Regions from separate parts of the Stenotrophomonas sp. YJH_SMC_54 genome, predicted to be linked through region 2. Evidence: predicted binding sites of a transcription regulator. Region 2 holds the regulator's gene; the other holds the start of a gene.
What was found. The regulator sigma-54, encoded in region 2, starts transcription at its own class of promoters, with help from an activator protein. The targets are predictions, from matches to a motif close to TGGCACGNGCNTTGC.
Positions count from the first base shown of each region.

Region 1 (3,372 bases), on a different contig from region 2:
GCTTGAACGGTCGGATGATGGCGGAGATCAGTTTCATGCGCATGTCCCGAGGGTGGATGGGGCCAGCGCGCCAGTGCGCGTTGGCATCAGGCAACCACGGGTCATCAGGATGATGACCGTGGCTGTTGCACCGGACACGTACAGGGCCGGGACGGCCGTGCCTCTCTCCTTGCACGACCGACGCGGGAGGGAGGGCGGCCCTGGTCGCGTATCCGGTCTCTCTCTTGCCCCTGGATCAGGGGTCAGAGCCCATTCGTAAACGAACGGGATCCGACCCCGATCTGACCGCGGCTCCCCAGCCGCGAAAACGGAAGCGATGGCGGCGGGTGGGAGGGGGAAGCCCACCGCCATCGCATCCGGTCAGCTGGCGTAGTACAGCTGGTACTCCAGCGGGTGGGTGGCCGCGCGGAACTTGGTCACTTCCTGCATCTTCAGCGCGATGTAGCCGTCGATGAAGTCATCGCTCATCACGCCACCGGCCTTCAGGAACTCGCGGTCCTTGTCCAGCGCTTCCAGCGCCTGGTCCAGCGAGGAGCAGACCTGCGGGATCAGCTTCTCTTCTTCCGGCGGCAGGTCGTACAGGTCCTTGTCGCTCGGTGCGCCCGGGTCGATCTGGTTCTTGATGCCGTCCAGGCCGGCCATCATCAGCGCAGTGAAGGTGAGGTAGCCGGACTGGATCGGGTCCGGGAAGCGCATTTCGATACGGCGCGCCTTCGGGTTGGAGACCCACGGAATGCGGCACGAGGCCGAACGGTTGCGGGCCGAATAGGCCAGCATCACCGGCGCTTCGAAGCCCGGCACCAGGCGCTTGTAGCTGTTGGTGCCCGAGTTGGCGAAGGCATTGATGGCCTTGGCGTGCTTGAAGATGCCGCCGATGTACCACAGCGCCAGCTGGCTCAGGCCGCCGTAGCCGTCACCGGAGAACAGGTTGGTGCCGCCCTTGGACAGCGACTGGTGCACGTGCATGCCGCTGCCGTTGTCGCCGACGATCGGCTTGGGCATGAAGGTGACGGTCTTGCCGTTGCGGTGCGCGACGTTCTTGATCACGTACTTCATGCGCAGCAGTTCGTCGGCCTTCTGCACCAGGGTGCTGAACTTGGTGCCGATCTCGCACTGGCCGGCGGTGGCCACTTCGTGGTGCTGCACTTCCACTTCGATGCCGACCTGTTCCAGGGTCTTGCACATCTCGGCGCGCAGGTCGTGCAGGGTGTCGGTCGGCGGAACCGGGAAATAGCCGCCCTTCACGCCCGGACGGTAACCGCTGTTGGCGCCGTCGTACTTGGCGCCGCTGTTCCAGGCGGCTTCTTCGGAATCGACCTTGAAGAAAGTGTTGCCCATTTCATTGGCGAAACGGACAGAGTCGAAGATGAAGAATTCCGGCTCCGGGCCGAAGAACGCGGTTTCGGCAATGCCGGAGGACTTCAGGTAGGCCTCGGCGCGCTTGGCGATGCCGCGCGGGCAACGGCCATACGGCTGCATGGTGGCCGGGTCGAGGATGTCGCAGCTGATCACGATGGTCGGATCGGCGTAGAACGGGTCGACGTAGGCGCTGGCGGTATCCGGCAGCAGCACCATGTCCGACTCGTTGATGCCCTTCCAGCCGGCGATCGAGCTGCCATCGAACATCTTGCCTTCTTCGAACAGCGACGGTTCGACGATGCTGACCGGGAAGGTCACGTGCTGCTCGACACCACGCATGTCGACAAAGCGCAGATCGACGAATTCGATCTGGTTGTCCTTGATCAGCTTCTCAACGTTTTCCACGGACATCGGTACGACCTCGGATGGGGATGAATGCCTGCTGAGGTAGAGCAACGACCGTGCCAACTTTTCAGATGCCGCAAGTCATTGATTTCATGAAGGCCGCCCCGTGCGGGTGCAGAACGCGGCGCACCAAACGAGTGCACCAACCACCAGACGCACCCGTTTGGTGCAGCGCGGATCGTCTATCCTCTCGCCCTTCTTCCTTCCGCCGCGCGTGCACGCACCGTCCATGTCCGACCTGCTCTCCGCCCTGCTGCTGGGCATCCTCGAAGGCTTGACCGAGTTCCTGCCGATCTCCAGCACCGGCCACCTGCTCATCGCCCAGCACTGGCTGGGTGCCCGTTCGGACTTCTTCAACATCGTCATCCAGGCCGGCGCCATCGTGGCCGTGGTACTGGTGTTCCGCCAGCGCCTGCTGCAGCTGGCCACCGGCTTCAACCAGCGCGGGAACCGCGAGTACGTGTTCAAGCTGGGCGCGGCGTTCCTGGTCACCGCGGTGGTCGGCCTGGTGGTACGCAAGGCCGGCTGGTCGCTGCCGGAAACGGTCAGCCCGGTGGCCTGGGCGCTGATCATCGGTGGCGTCTGGATGCTGCTGGTGGAGGCCTACACCGCGCGCCTGCCCGACCGCGACCAGGTGACCTGGACGGTGGCGATCGGCGTCGGCCTGGCGCAGGTCGTGGCCGGCGTGTTCCCCGGCACCTCGCGCTCGGCCTCGGCCATCTTCCTGGCCATGCTGCTGGGCCTGAGCCGCCGCGCGGCCGCCGCCGAGTTCGTGTTCCTGGTCGGCATTCCCACCATGTTCGCCGCCAGCGCCTACACCTTCCTGGAAATGGCCAAGGCTGGGCAGCTGGGCAGCGAGAACTGGACCGACGTGGGCGTGGCCTTCCTTGCCGCGGCCGTCACCGGCTTCGTCGTAGTGAAGTGGCTGATGGGCTACATCAAGTCGCACAGGTTCACCGCCTTCGCCATCTACCGCATCGCGCTGGGCGCGGCACTGCTGCTGTGGCTGCCTTCCGGCAGCTGAACAGCACCGGGGCATGGCAACCCCGTTGCCGGCCCTACCCCGTTTCCCCCACGGTTCCCCAAGGAGAATCACCATGAACCGCAAGCTCACCCTGCTCCTCCCGCTGGCCCTGATGGCCGCCTGCAGCCAGACCCCGGCACCGGCCGGCACCGGCGGCGACGACGTGGCCCCGGCCGCGGCCAAGGCAGCAGACCAGCAGACGCTGGCGCACCTGGATGCGCAGCGCCTGCAGAGCCAGCACTGGCTGCTGCAGCAGGCCACCGGCGCCGACGGCAAGCGCATCGACGCGCTGTTCGCCCGCGAGGACAAGCCGGTCACCCTGGACTTCGCTGATGGCCGCCTGTCGGTCAGCAACGCCTGCAACCACATGGGTGGCGGCTACACCCTGGCCGACGGCAAGCTGACGGTCAGTGCGATGGCCTCGACCATGATGGCCTGCAACGACAAGGCGCTGATGGCGCTGGACGAGGCTGTGTCGAGCCGCCTGCAGGGCGAGCTGAAGGCCGAGCAGGATGCCGATGGCAAGCTGACCCTGACCACCGCCAAGGGCGACGTGCTGGTGTTCAACCCGGAACCGACCGCTG
Region 1 covers NZ_JCAFRS010000007.1:179,137-182,508, reverse strand. Annotated here, with positions in the region: gene AC5P5S_RS10625 (P-II family nitrogen regulator) at 1-37, opposite strand, end outside; gene glnA (type I glutamate--ammonia ligase) at 361-1,770, opposite strand; gene AC5P5S_RS10615 (undecaprenyl-diphosphate phosphatase) at 1,994-2,788, shown strand; gene AC5P5S_RS10610 (META and DUF4377 domain-containing protein) at 2,862-3,372, shown strand, end outside.
Region 1: glnA (type I glutamate--ammonia ligase) is a predicted target of sigma-54. The motif match lies at 1,812-1,826, and genes of this name have one in related genera.

Region 2 (3,372 bases):
ATGGCGTGCCGGATTCGTCCGCGGCAGCGCGCAGGTCTTCCGGGCAGGCCTGGTTGCGGGTCAGCACCAGCGCCAGCGGGTGCGACTGCATGATCTTTTCGATGGTCTCCCAACGCTGGCGCGGTTCCAGCGCATCCAGCCAGGACAGTTCCTCGGTGCCCAGGATCTGCACCTTGTTGGGATAGATGGCATTGAGGTAGCCGGCCAGCGAGGGGCGCCGCGAGACCGTGTTGCCGGCCTCCAGCTCGCGCTTCTCGCCGGACTTGCCGGCAGCCCAGCGCAGTCCCAGCCGCTCGCGCTGCTGTTCGAACAGTTCACGGGCGGTGATGCTGGTATTCATGCGGCACTCGCAGGTGGGGTCATGTCCAGCGCCTCGCGCAGCGCCCGGGCATCGCCCGCCTCGCGTAGGGCCTGGCGGATGTCCGGCGCCGAGAACAGCTCGGCCAGCTCGGACAGCAGCATCAGGTGCTGGTGGGTGTAGTGGGCGGGGACGGCCATCGCGAACACCAGGTCCACCGGCTCCTCGCCACCGAAATCGACCGGGGTGGCCAACCGCAGCAGGGCGCCGCGGGGGCGGTCCAGGGTTGGCGCGCGGCCGTGGGGAATGGCGATGCCGTGGCCGATGGCGGTGCTGCCCAGCGCTTCGCGCTGGCACAGGTTCAGATAGATCTGTTCGGCGTTGGCCTGGCGGCAGGCCAGCAACCCGGCGGCGGCCTGCAGGACGCTGTCACGGTCGGTGGCCGTGCAGAGCTGGGTCTGCACGGCCGCCAGGAGGTCAGTCAGGGGCATGTCTGCGGGGAACGGTGGCGATCAGCCACCATTGTCGCCCACCGGCAGCGGTGCGTGCTGCTGTTTTTTCTCCTTGTGCTTGATCACCAGACGGTCAAGCTTGTCCGCAAGCAGGTCGATCGCGGCATACATGGTCTGGGCATTGGCCTCGGCGTGCAGGGTCTGGCCGGGAATGTTGAGGCTGGCGTCGACGTGGTGTTCGGTCTTCTGCAGCTTGAGGGTCACCCGCGCTTCGCAGTGCTGGTCGAAGTGCTTTCCGATCCGGGCCAGCTTCTCCTCAACATAGGACTGCAGGGCCGGGGTGACTTCGACATCTTTGCCAAACGTTTCGATGCGCATCGGGTTTCTCCTGTGTTCGGATGTGCCAATGAACCTCTCCGCCGGGCGCGGCGGCGCGTCAAGCGATTCTGACCCTTTCGTGCGAGGCGGAAATGTTCATGGCTTCACGATACTTCGCCACGGTGCGTCGCGCTACTGGAATTCCCGACGATTTGAGCAGGTCAGCCAGCTTGGCGTCAGAAAGCGGCTTGCGCGGGTTCTCGTCGTCGATCAGGCGCCGGATCATCGCCTGGATGGCGGTGCTGGACGCCTCGCCACCGCTCTCGGTATCGATGCCCGAGGCGAAGAAGGCGCGCAGCGGCAGGGTGCCTCGCGGGGTACGCACGTGCTTGCGGGCGATCGCGCGCGAGACCGTGGATTCGTGCAGGCCGAGCTCGGCGGCGATCTCGCGCAGGGTCAGTGGACGCAGCGCCTGCTCGCCGAATTCGAGGAAGCCGGCCTGCTGCAGGATCAGGCTGCGCACGACGCGCAGCAGGGTGTCACCACGCTGCTGCAGCCCTTTCAGCAGCCAGCGCGCTTCCTGCAGCTGGGCACGCAGGTAGCCGGCATCGGCGTCGCCACAACGTCGGATCAGCTGTTCGTAGCCGCGGTGGATCACCACCTTCGGCCCGGCATGCGCGGCCAGTGCAGCCCGCCACACGCCGTTCTGCCGCCACACCACCACGTCCGGCACCACATAGGTGTCCTGCGACAGCGGCGCGATCTGCGTGCCCGGGCGCGGGTCCAGCGAGCGCAGCAGCGCCACGGCAGTCTCGACCTCGTCCAGCGGCAGCTTCAACTCATGGGCGAGCCCGGCGACGCCGCTGCGCGGCAAACGTTCCAAGGGTCCTGCGGCAATCTGTCGCGCCAGGAGCAGGCCGGGCGTGTCGCCGGCCAGCACATCCAGCTGCAGCAGCAGGCATTCGCCCAGCGTGCGTGCAGCCACACCCACCGGATCGAAGCGCTGGATGCGATGCAGCACGGCGAGGATCTCGTCCTCGTCGGCGTGGATCGCCGGCAACAGGGTTTCAGCGATGGTGGCCAGCGGCTCGCGCAGGTAACCATCGTCGTCCAGTGCATCGATCAGCGCGGCACCGATGCTGCGATCACGCGAGGACAGATGCGACAGATGCAGCTGCCACAGCAGATGGTCGGCCAGTGTTTCGGTTTCGGCTACGCGCTCGGCAGCGCTGCCGTTGTCGTCGTCATCATCGAAGCTGCCACCGCTGCCGGTCGTCGTCCAGTCCAGTTCGGTCGGCGCCCAGTCGTCGCCCTCATCGCTGCGCTCTGCAGGCGCTTCGTTGTCGTTGCCATCGCTGCCTTCATTGGCGGCGCTGCTGTCGTTGCTGTCGGCCCAGTCCAGCAGTGGGTTGCTTTCCACTGCCTGCGCGATCTCCAGCTCCAGTTCGGTGGCCGACATCTGCAGCAGCTTGATCGCCTGCTGCAACTGGGGCGTGAGCACCAGTTGCTGTCCCAACGATGTCTGCAGCCGAGTCTTCATGCCTGTGCCGAAAGGAAGGAAAGGGACCCGGCGACTGCTTCACAGCTTGAAGGAATCCCCGAGGTAGACGCGACGTACATCGGCGTTGTCCAGGATCGCCTCCGGCGAACCCTGGGCCAGCACGCTGCCCTCGGCGAGGATATACGCGCGGTCGCAGATACCCAAGGTCTCGCGCACGTTGTGGTCGGTGATCAGCACGCCGATGCCACGCTGCTTGAGGTGGGTGACGATGCGCTGGATCTCGCCGACCGAAATCGGGTCGACACCGGCGAACGGTTCGTCGAGCAGGATCAGGCGCGGCTGTGCGGCCAGTGCGCGGGCGATCTCGCAGCGGCGGCGTTCGCCACCGGACAGGCTGGCGCCGAGCTGGTCGGCGACATGGCCCAGCTGCAGTTCGTCGAGCAGGCCGTTCAATTCGCGCTCGCGACCGGCCGAGTCCAGGTCCTCGCGCAGTTCCAGCACCAGGCGGATGTTGTCGGCCACGGTAAGCTTGCGGAACACCGACGGTTCCTGCGGCAGGTAGCCCACCCCCTGCTTGGCGCGGGTGTACATCGGGTCGCCGGTGATGTCCTTGCCGTCGAGCACGATGCTGCCGGCATCGGCGGCCACCAGACCGACGATCATGTAGAAACAGGTGGTCTTGCCGGCACCGTTGGGGCCGAGCAGGCCGACCACTTCACCCGCATCGAGGGTCAGCCCGAAGTCCTTGACCACTTCGCGCTGCTTGTACTTTTTGCGCAGGCCCTTGGCGACGAGCATTACTT
Region 2 covers NZ_JCAFRS010000001.1:203,190-206,561, forward strand. Annotated here, with positions in the region: gene hprK (HPr(Ser) kinase/phosphatase) at 1-340, opposite strand, end outside; gene AC5P5S_RS01075 (PTS sugar transporter subunit IIA) at 337-789, opposite strand; gene hpf (ribosome hibernation-promoting factor, HPF/YfiA family) at 811-1,128, opposite strand; gene AC5P5S_RS01085 (RNA polymerase factor sigma-54) at 1,187-2,608, opposite strand; gene lptB (LPS export ABC transporter ATP-binding protein) at 2,648-3,367, opposite strand; gene lptA (lipopolysaccharide transport periplasmic protein LptA) at 3,367-3,372, opposite strand, start outside.